Catalinimonas alkaloidigena: one gene and its partner. The main gene of each other region encodes a partner of the protein of the gene in region 2 in a complex. Links are inferred from orthologs where the notes say so. Each region holds a gene or a part of one and is shown on either strand. Other genes may lie near its edges.

Region 1 (5,793 bases), 3.6 Mb from region 2 along the record:
CAGTTCGTATTTTTTTCTGAAAGCCGGCTTATTGTTTTCCTTCAACAACGATGACAATTTCTCCTTTAATTTTAGTTTCAGAATAGTTTCGTACTAATTCAGCTAATGTTCCATTAATAGTTTCTTCGTGCAACTTAGTCAACTCTCTGGAAACAGAAGCCCTTCTCTCTTCTCCAAAAAACTCCGCAAATTGTTGAAGGCTTTTCAGCAAACGATGGGGCGACTCATAGAAAATCATGGTGCGAGTTTCTTCACTTAGTTGCTGTAATTTGGTTTGTCTACCTTTTTTATGGGGAAGAAAACCTTCAAAAGTGAAACGGTCAGCGGGTAAGCCAGATTTTACCAAAGCAGGGACAAAGGCAGTAGTACCGGGTAGGCATTCTACCTCTACCCCATGAGCTAAGCACTCTCTGACTAGTAGAAAACCGGGATCTGAGATTGCTGGTGTGCCGGCATCAGTAATTAAGGCCATTCTTTCGCCTGCCTTTAGCCTTTCTACCAATTTATCAAGGGCACGATGCTCGTTAAAAGCGTGATAACTTTGTTGTTTGGTAGCGATACTATAATGCTTCAGCAAGATTCCTGACTTTCGGGTGTCTTCGGCCAGGATGGTATCTACTTCCTTGAGAATACGAAGAGCACGGAGGCTTATATCTTCGAGATTGCCAATGGGAGTAGGTACTAAAAAAAGGTTTGCTGTTTCCTGCACAAAAAAATTGTTTGTAGATACGAACGTTTATGTAAAGTAAACGGAATCCTTCAAACAACTCAATAAATAAGTAACAAACTATCTGCTAGGCAAGCTTATCTATAGCTTCTGCCAGCTTATGATCCTTATCAGTTACTTTATCACCAGCATCATGTGTACTTAACGCAAAGCTCACAGTATTATAAGTATTGCTCCAGTTAGGATGATGGTTCATTTTCTCGGCTACGATAGCCACTTTTGACATAAAACCAAATGCTGATACAAAGTCTTTAAACTCAAAAGTCTTTTTTAGCTTGTTTTCTTCTTCTTTCCACATAGGTCAAAAAGTTATAGTGTGATTAGTAAATTAACATTGCCAGGCATGCTATGTTTGAGTATTTGCTGAGAGTATAATGAGCATTATCTTTTTTACTTCTCAAAAAAAGGTAATATTTCAAGTAAGTGAACCAAACTATAATGCCAATACACCATCAATTTTATCGGCCTCAACATATTTCTCCATTACTGCATCACTGGAACCCATCATGACTTTGGCGGTAACGCTTACGTAGTTTCCATTACTGGACTCCTTAGTCGTTAGTTTATTTTTTGGGAAAAGAGCAAATACTTCATCCTCTTTTCCCCGGGGAACGATGAACTTAAACATATAAAGAGATGGCCATTTGTGTGTTCCATCTAGTTTTTGCTTGAATGCCTCAAAATCAACTGTTCTTGCCATAATCTTAATGTAAATATTTAACAGCACAGATGAAACACATTCTCTCCCTTATTAATTCCGCTGTTCTGGCCTGCATATCCTGTTAAAAACAGAAGCTGAAAAATTGAAAGAGGTAAGTAAAATATTAATTAAAAGCGCTGACTACTTATAACTGATTACAAATATCTCCCTGTCGTTTCCCTATAAAGTTCTGATTTATTTTTCTTTGGTAATTAAAAACCTACAGAAAAAGGAGGTATGGCATAAAAAAAAACACTTTTTTTCTGTAAAAAAGAGTACAATCAGCATAATTACAATATTTGTAATTTACCTGCCCAAAAATTGCTATTTTATTGATCCAAATGGTTTAAAACAGTTCAGTTTTACACTACAATAAGTCGCTTTGTGATTTCATTCAAAAAAACCTCTATTTCATTAATAATTTTTCAATGAATCAATGTTTTTTTAAACCAAAGTGTAACGAAAATTTAAAAACCTTCGTAAATTTGTAGTGTAAGCCAAAACAAAAAGAAAACGAGTTAAAGTTTTTAACCACGAAAAGAGTAGAATCATGAAAACAGTTAAAACAATGAAAATCGCAATTTTAGCAATGGCTGCTTTGTTTACAGTAAATACTGCAACACTCGCAGCTGATGAAGTAGATGCACTTATCAGTGTACGTCAGGTTGAGTCTTCTCAAAAGAAAGCTTTTATCCGCGTTACCAACCTTTCTAATGAAGCTTCAGCAGTACTTAGAATTAAAGACATGGATGGAAATACTTTGCACCGTGAGGTGATCGCTGACCAGTCATACATGAAGAAATATGACTTTTCAAGCATGCCAAGTGGTGAGTACGAAGTAGAAGTTAGAACTAAAAATGGTGTTTCTAAAGAAATATTCCAGATTTCAGCAGGACAAACTAACGCTGTTTACTTCAAGCCAGCTATTCAGGTTGAGCCTGAAATGGTAAAGGTTGCGTTTTTAAATAGAGTAGAATCTCCTGTTTCTTTAAAACTGTATAACCAAGACGGTAAAGTACTTTATGAAGAAAGCGTAGCTTCTCAGGAAACTTATTCTAAAGGATTAAACGTAGCCAAATTACTTCCTGGACGGTATTCATTAGCTATCGTAGGTGCCAACTACACTTACTCTAAAAGCATTGACCTGAAGTAATTCCTTCTAATAATTTATTGAAAAACTATGAGGTGCAGGTGTAAGCTTGCACCTTTTTTTTGTTACTACCATTAATTTTTCCCAAAAAGGTGATATCTGACAGGACTGTAGCTGAATATATTAAAAATGTAACCGAGTTTCGTGTCTTACCCGCCTAAATGATTAATTTTACGTTTCCTATTGGAGTTCTTTGAACGGAATTCCCTGAAAAATAGCTGTGCATAACTAAAGCTCAGCTTTTTTATTTTTAGAACTGTATGATCAATATTATTGTAAAATGAAGATATCTGTTAATTGGCTGCAAGACTACATCAACTTTGACCAAAATACGGAAGAAATCAGCCATAGGCTGACGATGTCAGGATTAGAAGTAGAAGGAATAGAAGCATATGAGCAGGTAGAAGGAGGGCTCAAAGGCTTGGTAATAGGCGAAGTGCTCACGGCTGAAGCTCACCCTAATGCTGATCGCCTTAAAAAAACAACTGTAGATATTGGGCATGGAGAAGTGAAACCCATCGTATGTGGTGCTCCTAATGTGGAAGCAGGACAAAAAGTAGTAGTGGCTACTGTGGGTGCTAAGCTATTTCCTGCAGGGGGAGATGCTTTTGAAATTAAAAAGGCAAAAATCAGAGGTGAAGTTTCCGAAGGAATGATTTGTGCCGAAGATGAAATCGGTATGGGGGCTTCCCATGAAGGGATTATGGTCCTGGATACGGATTTGCCCAACGGGACACCTGCTTCCCGATATTTCAATATTTACGAAGATCAGGTACTGGAGATTGGCCTGACACCTAATCGGGCAGACGCTGCCTCACATATTGGAGTAGCACGTGATCTTCGCGCCTTACTGCGCAAAGAGCTTCAGTGGCCTTCAGTGGATAATTTCATAGTAGACAATCAGGAATTGCCAATACAGGTAGAGGTTGAGAATACGGACGCTTGTCCCCGTTATTCAGGAGTTACCATTAGTGGAGTAACAGTAAAGGAATCTCCGCAGTGGTTACAGCAGCGCCTTAAGGCAATTGGGCTGGTGCCCATCAATAATGTTGTTGATATTACCAATTTTGTGTTACATGAAGTAGGACAACCCTTGCATGCCTTTGACGCAGATGCTATCAGCGGAGATAAAGTAGTGGTCAAGACAATGCCTGCAGGAAGCACTTTCACTACACTGGATGAAAAAGAGCGCCAGTTACAGGCAGAGGACCTGATGATATGCAATGCTGAAGAAGGGATGTGTATAGCAGGGGTATTTGGTGGAGTAAAATCAGGCGTAAAAGAAAGTACTAAAAATATCTTCTTAGAAAGTGCCTATTTCTCTCCTGAGTATATTCGTAGAACAGCCCAACACCACAGTCTTAAAACCGATGCCTCTTTTCGTTACGAGCGAGGAACAGATCCCAGGATCACTATTTATGCCCTAAAAAGAGCGGCTCTACTGATCAAGGAGCTGGGAGGAGGCTGTATTTCATCAGATATCGTAGATATTTATCCTAAGCCTGTAGAAGACTTCAGCGTAAAAATGGCTTATAAGAATATTGATCGCTTGATCGGAAAAAAGCTTGAGCGTGACGAGATTAAATCTATTTTGCAAAATCTGGATATTGAGGTGAAAGAAGAACATGAGCAGGGCTTCACTGCTGTCGTGCCGCCCTATCGGGTAGATGTACAACGAGAAGCAGATGTAATTGAAGAGATTTTACGAATTTATGGCTATGATGAGGTTGAGACCTCTGCGCATCTGAGTGCAGATTTTCTCTCCAGCTTCCCTGAAATGGATTCGGATAAGTTACAGGCCCGTATCAGTGAGATGATGGTTGGTAATGGGTTCTATGAAATTATTACTAATTCTCTTACCAAACCTGCTTACGCTGAGGCTCTGGATAAAGGAGAGCATTCAGTAGAGGTACTTAATAAACTGAGCGAAGAATTAGGCGTAATGCGTCAGAGCCTTATTTTCAGCGGATTAGAGGTGATGGCATACAATATTAGCCACCGAAAGAGAAATCTTAAGTTTTTTGAGTTTGGTAAAACGTATCAAAAATCAGAAGGCAGATATCTGGAAAAAAGACAGTTGGCCATATTTATGTGTGGTCAGCAGCAAGCTGAGAGTTGGCAAGCGCCCAATCAAGAAGTATCTTTTCACAGTTTGTCTTCGATAATTAGAAAAATATTTAATAGGTTTGATATAGTCGATCCTGCGCAAAAGGTACTTGATGACCCTAAGTTTAGCTATGGCTTGGATTATCAGCTGGATGGAAAGTCAATAGGTCAGGCTGGTTTACTTCATCCCAAACTGGCAGCACTTGCTGGTGTAAAGCAATCTGTCTTCTTTGCGAGTATAGACTGGCCCACCTTGTTAGATAATGTGAGAAAAGTAAGCGCTAAAGAAAGGTTAATCTATCAGGAAATATCTAAATTCCCTGAAGTAAGAAGAGACTTATCTTTAGTATTGGATAAACAGCAGGGCTTTAGCCAAGTTGAGTCAGTAGCGAAAAAATACAGCAATGCCCTGGTCAAGGACATAAATGTATTTGATATTTACGAAGGAGAAAATATTGGGCCTGGTAAAAAAGCTTATGCGCTTAGTTTTGTGCTGCAGGATGCGGAAAAGACCCTTACGGACAAAGTGATAGATAAGACAATGAATAAGCTGATAAAGGTCTTTGAAAAAGAGTTGGGTGCTGTAATAAGAAAATAACATTTGTTGCTGATAGCAAGATATATAAGTTAAAGGCCTGAATTTTACTGTATGAATTACAGTTTTTAGGCCCTTAGCTTTTAGATAAAAACTAACTATAACCAAAAGTAGCAATAGCTATTTATGAATCAGAAAAAACTGATCGCTGAGATTTCTGTCTTAGAACGGAAGGTCGAGTTGCTGGTAAGTCAGCACAATGCCCTGAAGGATGAGCTTAAACAGCTAAAAGAAGAAAACCAGACACTCAGGTCAGTTGTAGACGAAAAAAACGGGCAAATTGACCATTTTCAAAAGACATTAAAATTAAGTAAAATTGTAAACAACGCAGTAGCAGATCAAGACGATACTACTGAAATAAAGCGTACGATTAACGAGTACATCAGAAAAATTGATAAATGTATTGCTCAACTAAGTCAATAAATTGCGGAATATCTAATGGGTGAACTTTCAATAAAGATAAGAATAGGTGACCGAGAATACCCCATGAAGATTGAGGCAGAGGAGGAGGAGCA
Region 2 (8,040 bases):
TGCAGCAAGCATTAGATAGGGAATGGATCGTGACGCTCAGAAGTACCTACCCAGTTTCCGTTGATAAAGAAGTATTAACAAAATTGATACAACAATTAATAGCCGAAAATGAATAAATTAGCTTTGTTTTTAGGGTTCTTTCTGATCATGAGTGCTTGTAAAGAACGAAATCTGCCGTCTTTTTTACGTTTTAAAAATCAAGAGGCTGAGGAGGGTGTGGTATTGGTACCGGTTGCTAGAGTTTATGATAATTATTTGTACCAGCAGGATTTAGAAGGAATCTTAGACAATAATGTTAATTCAGTAGACAGTGCCAGCATAATCAGTCGCTATATTGACTCCTGGGTGCGTAAACAACTGCTAATTGCGGAGGCTGCCACGCAGATAAAATTTGATGAAGCTGAGCTGGAAAGAAAAATTTTAGATTACCGATATGCCTTGATGGTATATGAGTTTGAAAAAAATTACGTTAATCAAAGAGTAGATACCGAAGTTTCAGAAGAGGAAATAAAAGCGTATTATCAGGAAAATAAAGATAACTTTGAGCTGAAGCAGAATATCATCAAGGGTATATTTGCCAAAGTACCATTGGAAGCTCCCAGAACCGGCCGCTTGAAAAAGCTCTTTCAAAGTACGATGGATGAAGCTGTGAGAGAGGAAATCAAGTCATATTGTCTTAGTTTTGCTGCTTCATATTCTCTGGATGATTCAATATGGTATGATTTTGAGGATGTCATAAAAAACACTCCTCTCGTGAGTATACCCAATAAAGTTCAGTTTTTAAGAGAAAATGAGTTTATTGAAACCTCCGACGACATTTATGTGTATTTTGTTAAAGTTACTGATTACAAAATTACTGACCAGATTTCGCCCTTAGAGTTTGTAAGGGATGATATTGTTAAAATCATCACCAATAAACGTAAGGTAGCGTTGACCCAAAAACTGGAAGAAGAGATATTCCAGGAAGCTAGTGAAAATAATGAGTTTGAGATATACACACCCACAACCCATGATAAAAGAAATCTTGCACAAGGGGAACCTTAGTGCCATTGCGTTTTTAGCATTAATCATATCTTTTTCCTTTACTCAGGAGCTCAAGGCTCAGTATAGTGGAGGTACAACAATTGATAAAATTGTCGCGAAAGTTGACAACTACATTGTACTCCGCTCTGATCTTGAAGCCGCCTACCTTGAGTCACAGCGAGATCCTAACATCAAAATAGACCGCTGCGACGTCCTTCGTCAGTTAGTCATTGAAAAAGTACTTCTCGCCAAGGCTGAAATAGATTCAGTGGTAGTATCTGACGATGAGGTGAATGCAAACCTAGACCGTCGTCTTCAGGCATTCATCAGCCGCTACGGAAGAGAAAATATTGAAGAGCAGTTTGGTAAGTCTGTTGAAGAATTTCGGGATGAGCTTCGGGGTGACATCCGTGATCAACTCACTGCACAACAGATGCAACAGACCATTACACAGGATGTCAAAGTTACCCCTTCTGAGGTCAGACAATTTTTCAATAATATCCCTCAGGATAGCCTTCCTTTTTATTCCACTGAAGTTACCGTAGGGCAGATTGTGAAATTACCCACGGTTAGCAAAAATCAAAAAGACATCACCCGTAAAAAACTTCTGGATATCAGAGAAAGGATTTTATCCGGTGAAAGTTTTGCGGAGCTCGCTGAAGAATATTCAGAAGATCCGGGTTCAGCGGTACAGGGAGGTGAACTTGGATTTATGGAAAGAGGGCAATTGGTACCTGAGTATGAGGCAACGGCCCTGCAGATGCAGCCGGGAGAGCTTTCTCAACCGGTGGAATCAGAATTTGGTTTTCACCTGATACAGCTAATTGAAAGGAGAGGAAATCGCTATAACAGCCGCCATATTCTCTTAAAGCCTAATTCGTCGGATTTAGACATTAAAAATGCTGAAGTCTTTCTGGATAGTCTTCGCGAAAAAATTATCAACGATACGCTCGACTTTGCCAAAGCAGCAAAAGAGCATTCCGACGATAAAGAAACAGCGGGTAGCGGAGGCTTTTTTATGAGTCAGGATGGTTCCAATCGTGTCTCAACGGATCAGATAGATCCGGTTGTTTTTTTTGTAATAGATACCATGCAGGTAGGCGACATCACACAGCCGCTGGAGTATCGTATGCCGGATGGTAGAAAGGCAGTTCGTATGCTTTACTATAAAGACAGAACACGTCCCCATCAGGCGAATCTTAAGGACGACTATCAAAAAATTTATGATGCTGCATTGCAGGAGCGCAAGACTGACGCACTTCGAAGGTGGTTCAACGATGCCAGAGATGAAGTTTTTATAGAAATTGATCCTGAATATGGCCGCTGTGATATTACGGGCAGTATTTGACGCTGGTCTAATTCATAACATGTACCTTGATTCCTTAAATTTTTTCTAAACCAAACCTAAACAATGGATCAGCAGAATACAGAAATTAAACTAGCTGACAAGCTACACGAAGACTATCATAATCTTAAAAATGAAATCGGAAAAGTAGTAATAGGACAAGATGAGGTGGTAAAGCTTTTACTCACTTCAATTTTTTGCCAAGGCCATAGTTTACTAGTAGGTGTACCAGGGCTGGCCAAAACTTTGCTGATTCATACGATTGCTTCTGCAGTAAATCTTAGCTTTAATCGTATTCAGTTTACACCTGATCTGATGCCCTCTGACATCCTGGGAGCTGAAACTATTGACAAAGAAAGAAATTTCAGGTTCATCAAAGGGCCCATTTTTGCCAATATCATTTTGGCTGATGAGATCAACCGTACTCCTCCTAAGACGCAGGCTGCTTTGCTTGAAGCCATGCAGGAATACTCAGTAACGGTTGCTGGCGTTCATTATCCATTAGAAAGGCCGTTTTATGTGTTGGCTACGCAAAACCCGATAGAGCAGGAGGGGACCTACCCTTTGCCGGAAGCACAGCTTGACCGTTTTATGTTTAATATTCTCTTGGATTATCCAGCTTATCAATCCGAGGTAGATATTGTAAAAAATACAACTTCTGATAAAAATTATCTGATACAGGAAGTATTGACCGGTGAGCAGATAGTAGCGTATCAAAGACTGATCAGAAGAGTTCCTATTGCCGATAATGTGGTAGAATATGCAGTTTCATTGGTTCACAAAACACGCCCTCAAACATCAAGTGCAAGTGAAGTCGCGAATGAGTTTTTGGAATGGGGAGCAGGGCCAAGAGCTTCTCAATATCTGGTGCTGGCCTCAAAATGTAATGCTTTGTTAAGCGGTAAATATTCTCCTGATATTGAAGATGTACAGGCAGTGGCGAAACCCATACTAAGGCATAGAATCGTACGTAACTTCAAAGCAGATGCCGAGGGTGTTACGATTGATAGTATCATAGAAAAAATATTATAATCTTACCCATTATTGAGAAACAAAAAACCGGAGAATATTCCGGTTTTTTTTCTTATAATCCACCTTCGTTGTATATATTGAGATAGTTACCCTCTAAATAAGTCTGGTATTGCCGTAAAGGATACTGTGATAAGCCTCCACTTGGATTTCCTTTAAAATCATAAACCGAGTTAGCACAACCTTCTCTTAAAAATAGCCCAGAGGGATCAACATACATATACGCACAGGCTTCATCAGTTCGGTAAGGGCTGGCTTTTTCAAATGCGCGATACGTGCTGGCATTTTCTCTGTATATGATTATTCCTTTGTAACCTCCCAAAATTTCTACATAGCCCCCGTCAATTCTAAGCGGTAAATATTGTTGATTACTTAAATTGATAGTCGTATCAACTAACACATATGGAATAGGAGAAATCCAGTTATCTTGTTCGCAGCTACTGAACGATAGTATTACAGACAATACTAAAATCAAAAATAAGGGTGCCTTTAGGCTATCGATAAACATATTCTATGAATTTGCAAGTGCTTTAATCAGCAAACGCAAATAATGCCGGAATTGTATCAGTTGAATTGAGAAAATTGTTTTAGAAAGCGAATGTCATTTTCAGTAAATAAGCGTAGATCTTTAATTTGGTATTTGATCATTGCAATACGCTCTATGCCCATACCAAAGGCAAAGCCGGTATACTCTTCAGGATCAATGCCGCAACTCTCCAGCACAAACGGATCTACCATACCGCAACCTCCAATTTCAAGCCATCCGGTACCTTTGGTAATTCTTTTATCGGCTTCAGTCTTGTTCCCCCACCAAATATCTAGTTCTGCACTGGGTTCTGTAAAAGGGAAATAAGAGGGCCTCAGGCGTATACCTGTTTCAGGACCGAAAAGCTCTTTAGCGAAGTGAAGCAAAGTTTGTTTAAGGTCGGCAAAGCTCACATTTTTATCAACATACAAACCTTCAACCTGATGAAAGACACAGTGAGCACGGGCAGAAATAGCTTCATTTCTAAATACACGGCCAGGCATTATGGCTCGGAAAGGTGGGTTACCGTCCTCCATCATACGAATCTGCACAGAAGAGGTATGTGTCCGTAGCACCATATCAGGATTCTTTTCAATAAAGAACGTATCCTGCATTTCTCTGGCCGGATGGTTGGGTGGGAAATTAAGCGCAGTAAAGTTGTGACGATCATCCTCAATCTCAGGGCCATCAACAACCTGAAAGCCAATCCTCTCAAATATCTCTACTATTCGGTTCCGTACCTGGGTTAGGGGATGAATTGCTCCCAATTCATCAGGAATGGGTGGTAAAGTAAGGTCAGGAACATCTATTGCTTGTGCACTCGCTTTTTGGGATTCCAGTTCTGTAATTAATGCTTTGAACTTAGCCTGAGCATCGTTTTTAAGCTGGTTGAGCATCATCCCAGCTTCTTTCCGTTTCTCCGGCGCTACATCTTTGATGGCTCCCAAAAGGTCACCAATTACACTCTTACGGCTGATGAAGCGCATACGGTAGGCCTCAAGCTCTTCTTCGCTTTGAACGGAATATTGATTAATTTCTTCCTGTAATGCGTTTATTTTATCTTCCATTGCTTATGAATCCATTCTGAATTTTCTTCCTGCTAAACTATACACAGAAAATGTTTGCTGATAATTCGCAAAGTTAAAAGACCTTTGCTTTTGATGGCAATTTAGTAGGTATTTTTAGCATGTTTATTTAAATAGTTGTATGTCAATTTTAAAGAAAAAGAAATCTCACTTTAAAGTATCAATGATAGGGGCTGGCAAGCTTGCGTCTCAGCTTGCCCCTGCCTTAGAAAGCGCAGGACATGCGATAAGTGAAGTTTACAGCAGACATTTAAATAATGCGCAAGCGTTGTGCGATCAGCTATACGAAGCAGAGGTTAAGTATGATTTTGATTTTTCTGAGAGTGACGCTGATATTTTTGTGATCGCGGTACCAGATGATAGTATTCAGGAAGTCACCGATAAACTATTATTACCAATAAACGCTATTCTTTTACATACTTCAGGCAGTAAACCTATGGAAGTACTTAAGAATAAAAGAATAAAGGGTTATGGTGTTATGTACCCACTTCAAACCTTTAGTAAAAGTATGCCAGTAAATTTTAAAGAAGTGCCATGCTTAGTGGAAGGTAGCAGCAGCGATGTTGAGGATTTGATCGTTAGACTCAGTAAAAGCATCAGTAAACATGTGGAACCGATGACTTCTGGGCAAAGGGCAGTGTTACATATTTCAGCCGTATTTGCCTGTAATTTCACAAATCATATGATCAGTATTGCAGAAGACTTAACTGATACCCATCATATCAACTTTGAATTACTCAAACCTTTGATTGTTGAAACAATGAATAAAAGCTTATCTGCCGGGCCTAAAGCCGCTCAGACCGGACCCGCGATACGGGAAGACTTTGATATACTTAAGCTACAGGAAAAATTCTTGAAAAAATCAGATAAACAGCTCGCAAAAATTTACAAGCTGCTTTCTCAAAGTATACTGAATATGCACAACTAGGATGCTATAAATATTCTGACATTTCTTTTTGTAATTTTTCTGCTTCTTCTTGTGCCCGCTGTGCAAAGTCATCACCTGGAGAAGCGTAAATGATACTCCTGGAAGAGTTTACCAGCAAGCCAACATCATCATTCAAACCAAATTTTGCTACTTCAGCTAAGTTTCCTCCCTGTGCTCCGATGCCTGGTACCAAGAGAAAATGTGAAGGTACAATTTTACGTATCTCAGCAAGCGCACTCGCTTGTGTAGCACCTACCACATACATAAGATTTTGATCAGAACCCCACTGCTTACTTTGTTTTAGTACCCTTTCATAAAGCTTTTCTCCATGAGGTTGAAGGGTTAACTGCTGAAAATCATTGCTGCTCTTATTAGAAGTTAACGCTAACAATATGACCCACTTTCCTTCAAAATGTAAAAAAGGGGCGACACTATCTTCTCCCATGTAAGGTGCTACGGTTACAGCGTCAAAGTTCATCTCATCAAAAAAGGCTCTGGCGTACATACCCGAGGTGTTTCCGATATCTCCCCTCTTAGCATCAGCAATGGTAAAGATTTCTTTGGGGATGTAATCCATCGTTTTTTGTAGACTTTCCCAACCTTTTATGCCCTGACTCTCATAAAACGCGAGATTAGGTTTATATGCTACGCAAAGCTCTGAGGTTGCATCAATGATCTGCTTGTTAAATGCAAACACAGGGTCTTTTTCTTTAAGTAAATAAGTAGGGATTTTTTGAATATCAGTATCCAAGCCAATACAGAGGAAGGATTTCTTCTTTCTGATCTGGTCTATAAGTGTTTGTCGTGTCATATCAGGCAATAAAAAAACCGGTAGCATATGCTACCGGCCGCAATTTAGAACTTATTATTTTTTTAACGAAGATCTACCACTTCTACTCCTTCATAGTTGCTGGTATCAAATGAAAAAACCGCATCAGATATCTCTGCGTCAGGATTAAAATTGCTGATCTCGTAGGTATACATGGTACCATTTTTATCAAAAATCTGCCATTGTTTTAATGTTTTGTCATCCTGACTGATGTGCAGACGAATTTTGAAAAACTGATTGTTGGTATTTTCAGGAAGCAGGTCAATTACATCATAAGTCTGACCATTCATAGTTTCTTCCTCAACGTACACATACTTAAATCCTCTTTGGTAAGCATTGTAAATCTGTGTAGGAGAAATATCACCTTCGGAAGGATCGTAATTATCAATATTAACTTCATTTACCTCCTCAAGATATGTCCAAACCGTGCTACCATCATTGATAATTTCCTGCCCACCCATTTTTAAGCGGTATTTGTCACCATTGACGATAATTTTGCCTTCAAAGTCTTCACTGATTGACTGTGTAGTGTTCTCCATGGAATAGGCAAAATCTGACTCAAAAGAGCCGATTTTCTGATATTTTTCGCTCATGGCATCCAATACCTCTTTGGCCTTAGGGTCATACTGTGCATAAGTGGATTGTACCAAAAGCACCATTAACAGCAACAGGCTCCCCAATCCTTTATTTATAGCTATTTTTTTCATTCGTTAGATTCGTAATTAGATTGATTATTTATTATCAATATTATTCAATAACTGTTCCAAACTATATTCATCCTGAACCAGTACTTCACGGGCTTTACTTCCCTCAAAAGGACCTACGACCCCAGCAGCCTCAAGTTGATCAATGATCCTTCCGGCCCGATTGTACCCAAGTTTAAGTTTACGTTGAATGAGTGAAGTGCTACCCTGTTGATGATGTACAATGAGGCGTGCGGCATCTTCAAACATTGTATCTCTGTTTTTTAAGTCTACTTCAGTAATATCATTACTATCACCATCTTCGCCTACAAATTCAGGAAGGTTATAGGCAGAGTCATAACCACGTTGAGAGCCTATAAAGTCACATATCTCGTCCACCTCAGGTGTATCAATAAAAGGGCATTGAAGACGAATCAGTTCGGAGTTTAGCGATAAAAGAGTATCGCCTTGTCCTACAAGCTGTTCTGCCCCTCCGGTATCTAAAATCGTTCTGGAGTCAACTTTAGACGTAACTCTAAAAGAAAGCCTTACCGGAAAATTAGCTTTGATAATACCTGTAATAACATTCACT

What was found. The genes of interacting proteins can lie anywhere in the genome.
Region 1: the proteins of pheS (region 2) and pheT are in contact, whole or in part, in a crystal structure (PDB 6P24), measured with the Escherichia coli proteins. The link is inferred for Catalinimonas alkaloidigena from one-to-one orthologs.

The regions. Positions count from the first base shown.
Region 1 is NZ_JAQFIL010000001.1:6,728,380-6,734,172, reverse strand. The notes cover bases 2,547-5,569. They hold pheT (phenylalanine--tRNA ligase subunit beta), read left to right. Parts: upstream 2,547-2,857; coding sequence 2,858-5,281; downstream 5,282-5,569. Other genes in these bases: OKW21_RS27180 (hypothetical protein), read left to right, coding at 5,405-5,569; OKW21_RS27190 (hypothetical protein), read left to right, coding at 2,547-2,580. Outside these bases: lnt (apolipoprotein N-acyltransferase), read right to left, coding at 1-45; rsmI (16S rRNA (cytidine(1402)-2'-O)-methyltransferase), read right to left, coding at 29-709; OKW21_RS27200 (4a-hydroxytetrahydrobiopterin dehydratase), read right to left, coding at 795-1,025; OKW21_RS27195 (DUF493 family protein), read right to left, coding at 1,161-1,427; more of OKW21_RS27190, read left to right, coding at 1,978-2,546; more of OKW21_RS27180, read left to right, coding at 5,570-5,701; OKW21_RS27175 (cell division protein ZapA), read left to right, coding at 5,717-5,793.
Region 2 is NZ_JAQFIL010000001.1:3,143,568-3,151,607, reverse strand. Bases 2,977-5,919 are described here. They hold pheS (phenylalanine--tRNA ligase subunit alpha), read right to left. Parts: upstream 4,991-5,919; coding sequence 3,962-4,990; downstream 2,977-3,961. Other genes in these bases: OKW21_RS12870 (Rossmann-like and DUF2520 domain-containing protein), read left to right, coding at 5,130-5,919; OKW21_RS12880 (hypothetical protein), read right to left, coding at 3,453-3,860; OKW21_RS12885 (AAA family ATPase), read left to right, coding at 2,977-3,400. In the rest of the region: OKW21_RS12900 (peptidylprolyl isomerase), read left to right, coding at 1-116; OKW21_RS12895 (peptidylprolyl isomerase), read left to right, coding at 109-1,044; OKW21_RS12890 (peptidylprolyl isomerase), read left to right, coding at 1,010-2,371; more of OKW21_RS12885, read left to right, coding at 2,435-2,976; more of OKW21_RS12870, read left to right, coding at 5,920-5,936; pyrF (orotidine-5'-phosphate decarboxylase), read right to left, coding at 5,941-6,747; outer membrane lipoprotein periplasmic chaperone LolA1, read right to left, coding at 6,810-7,472; OKW21_RS12855 (DNA translocase FtsK), read right to left, coding at 7,497-8,040.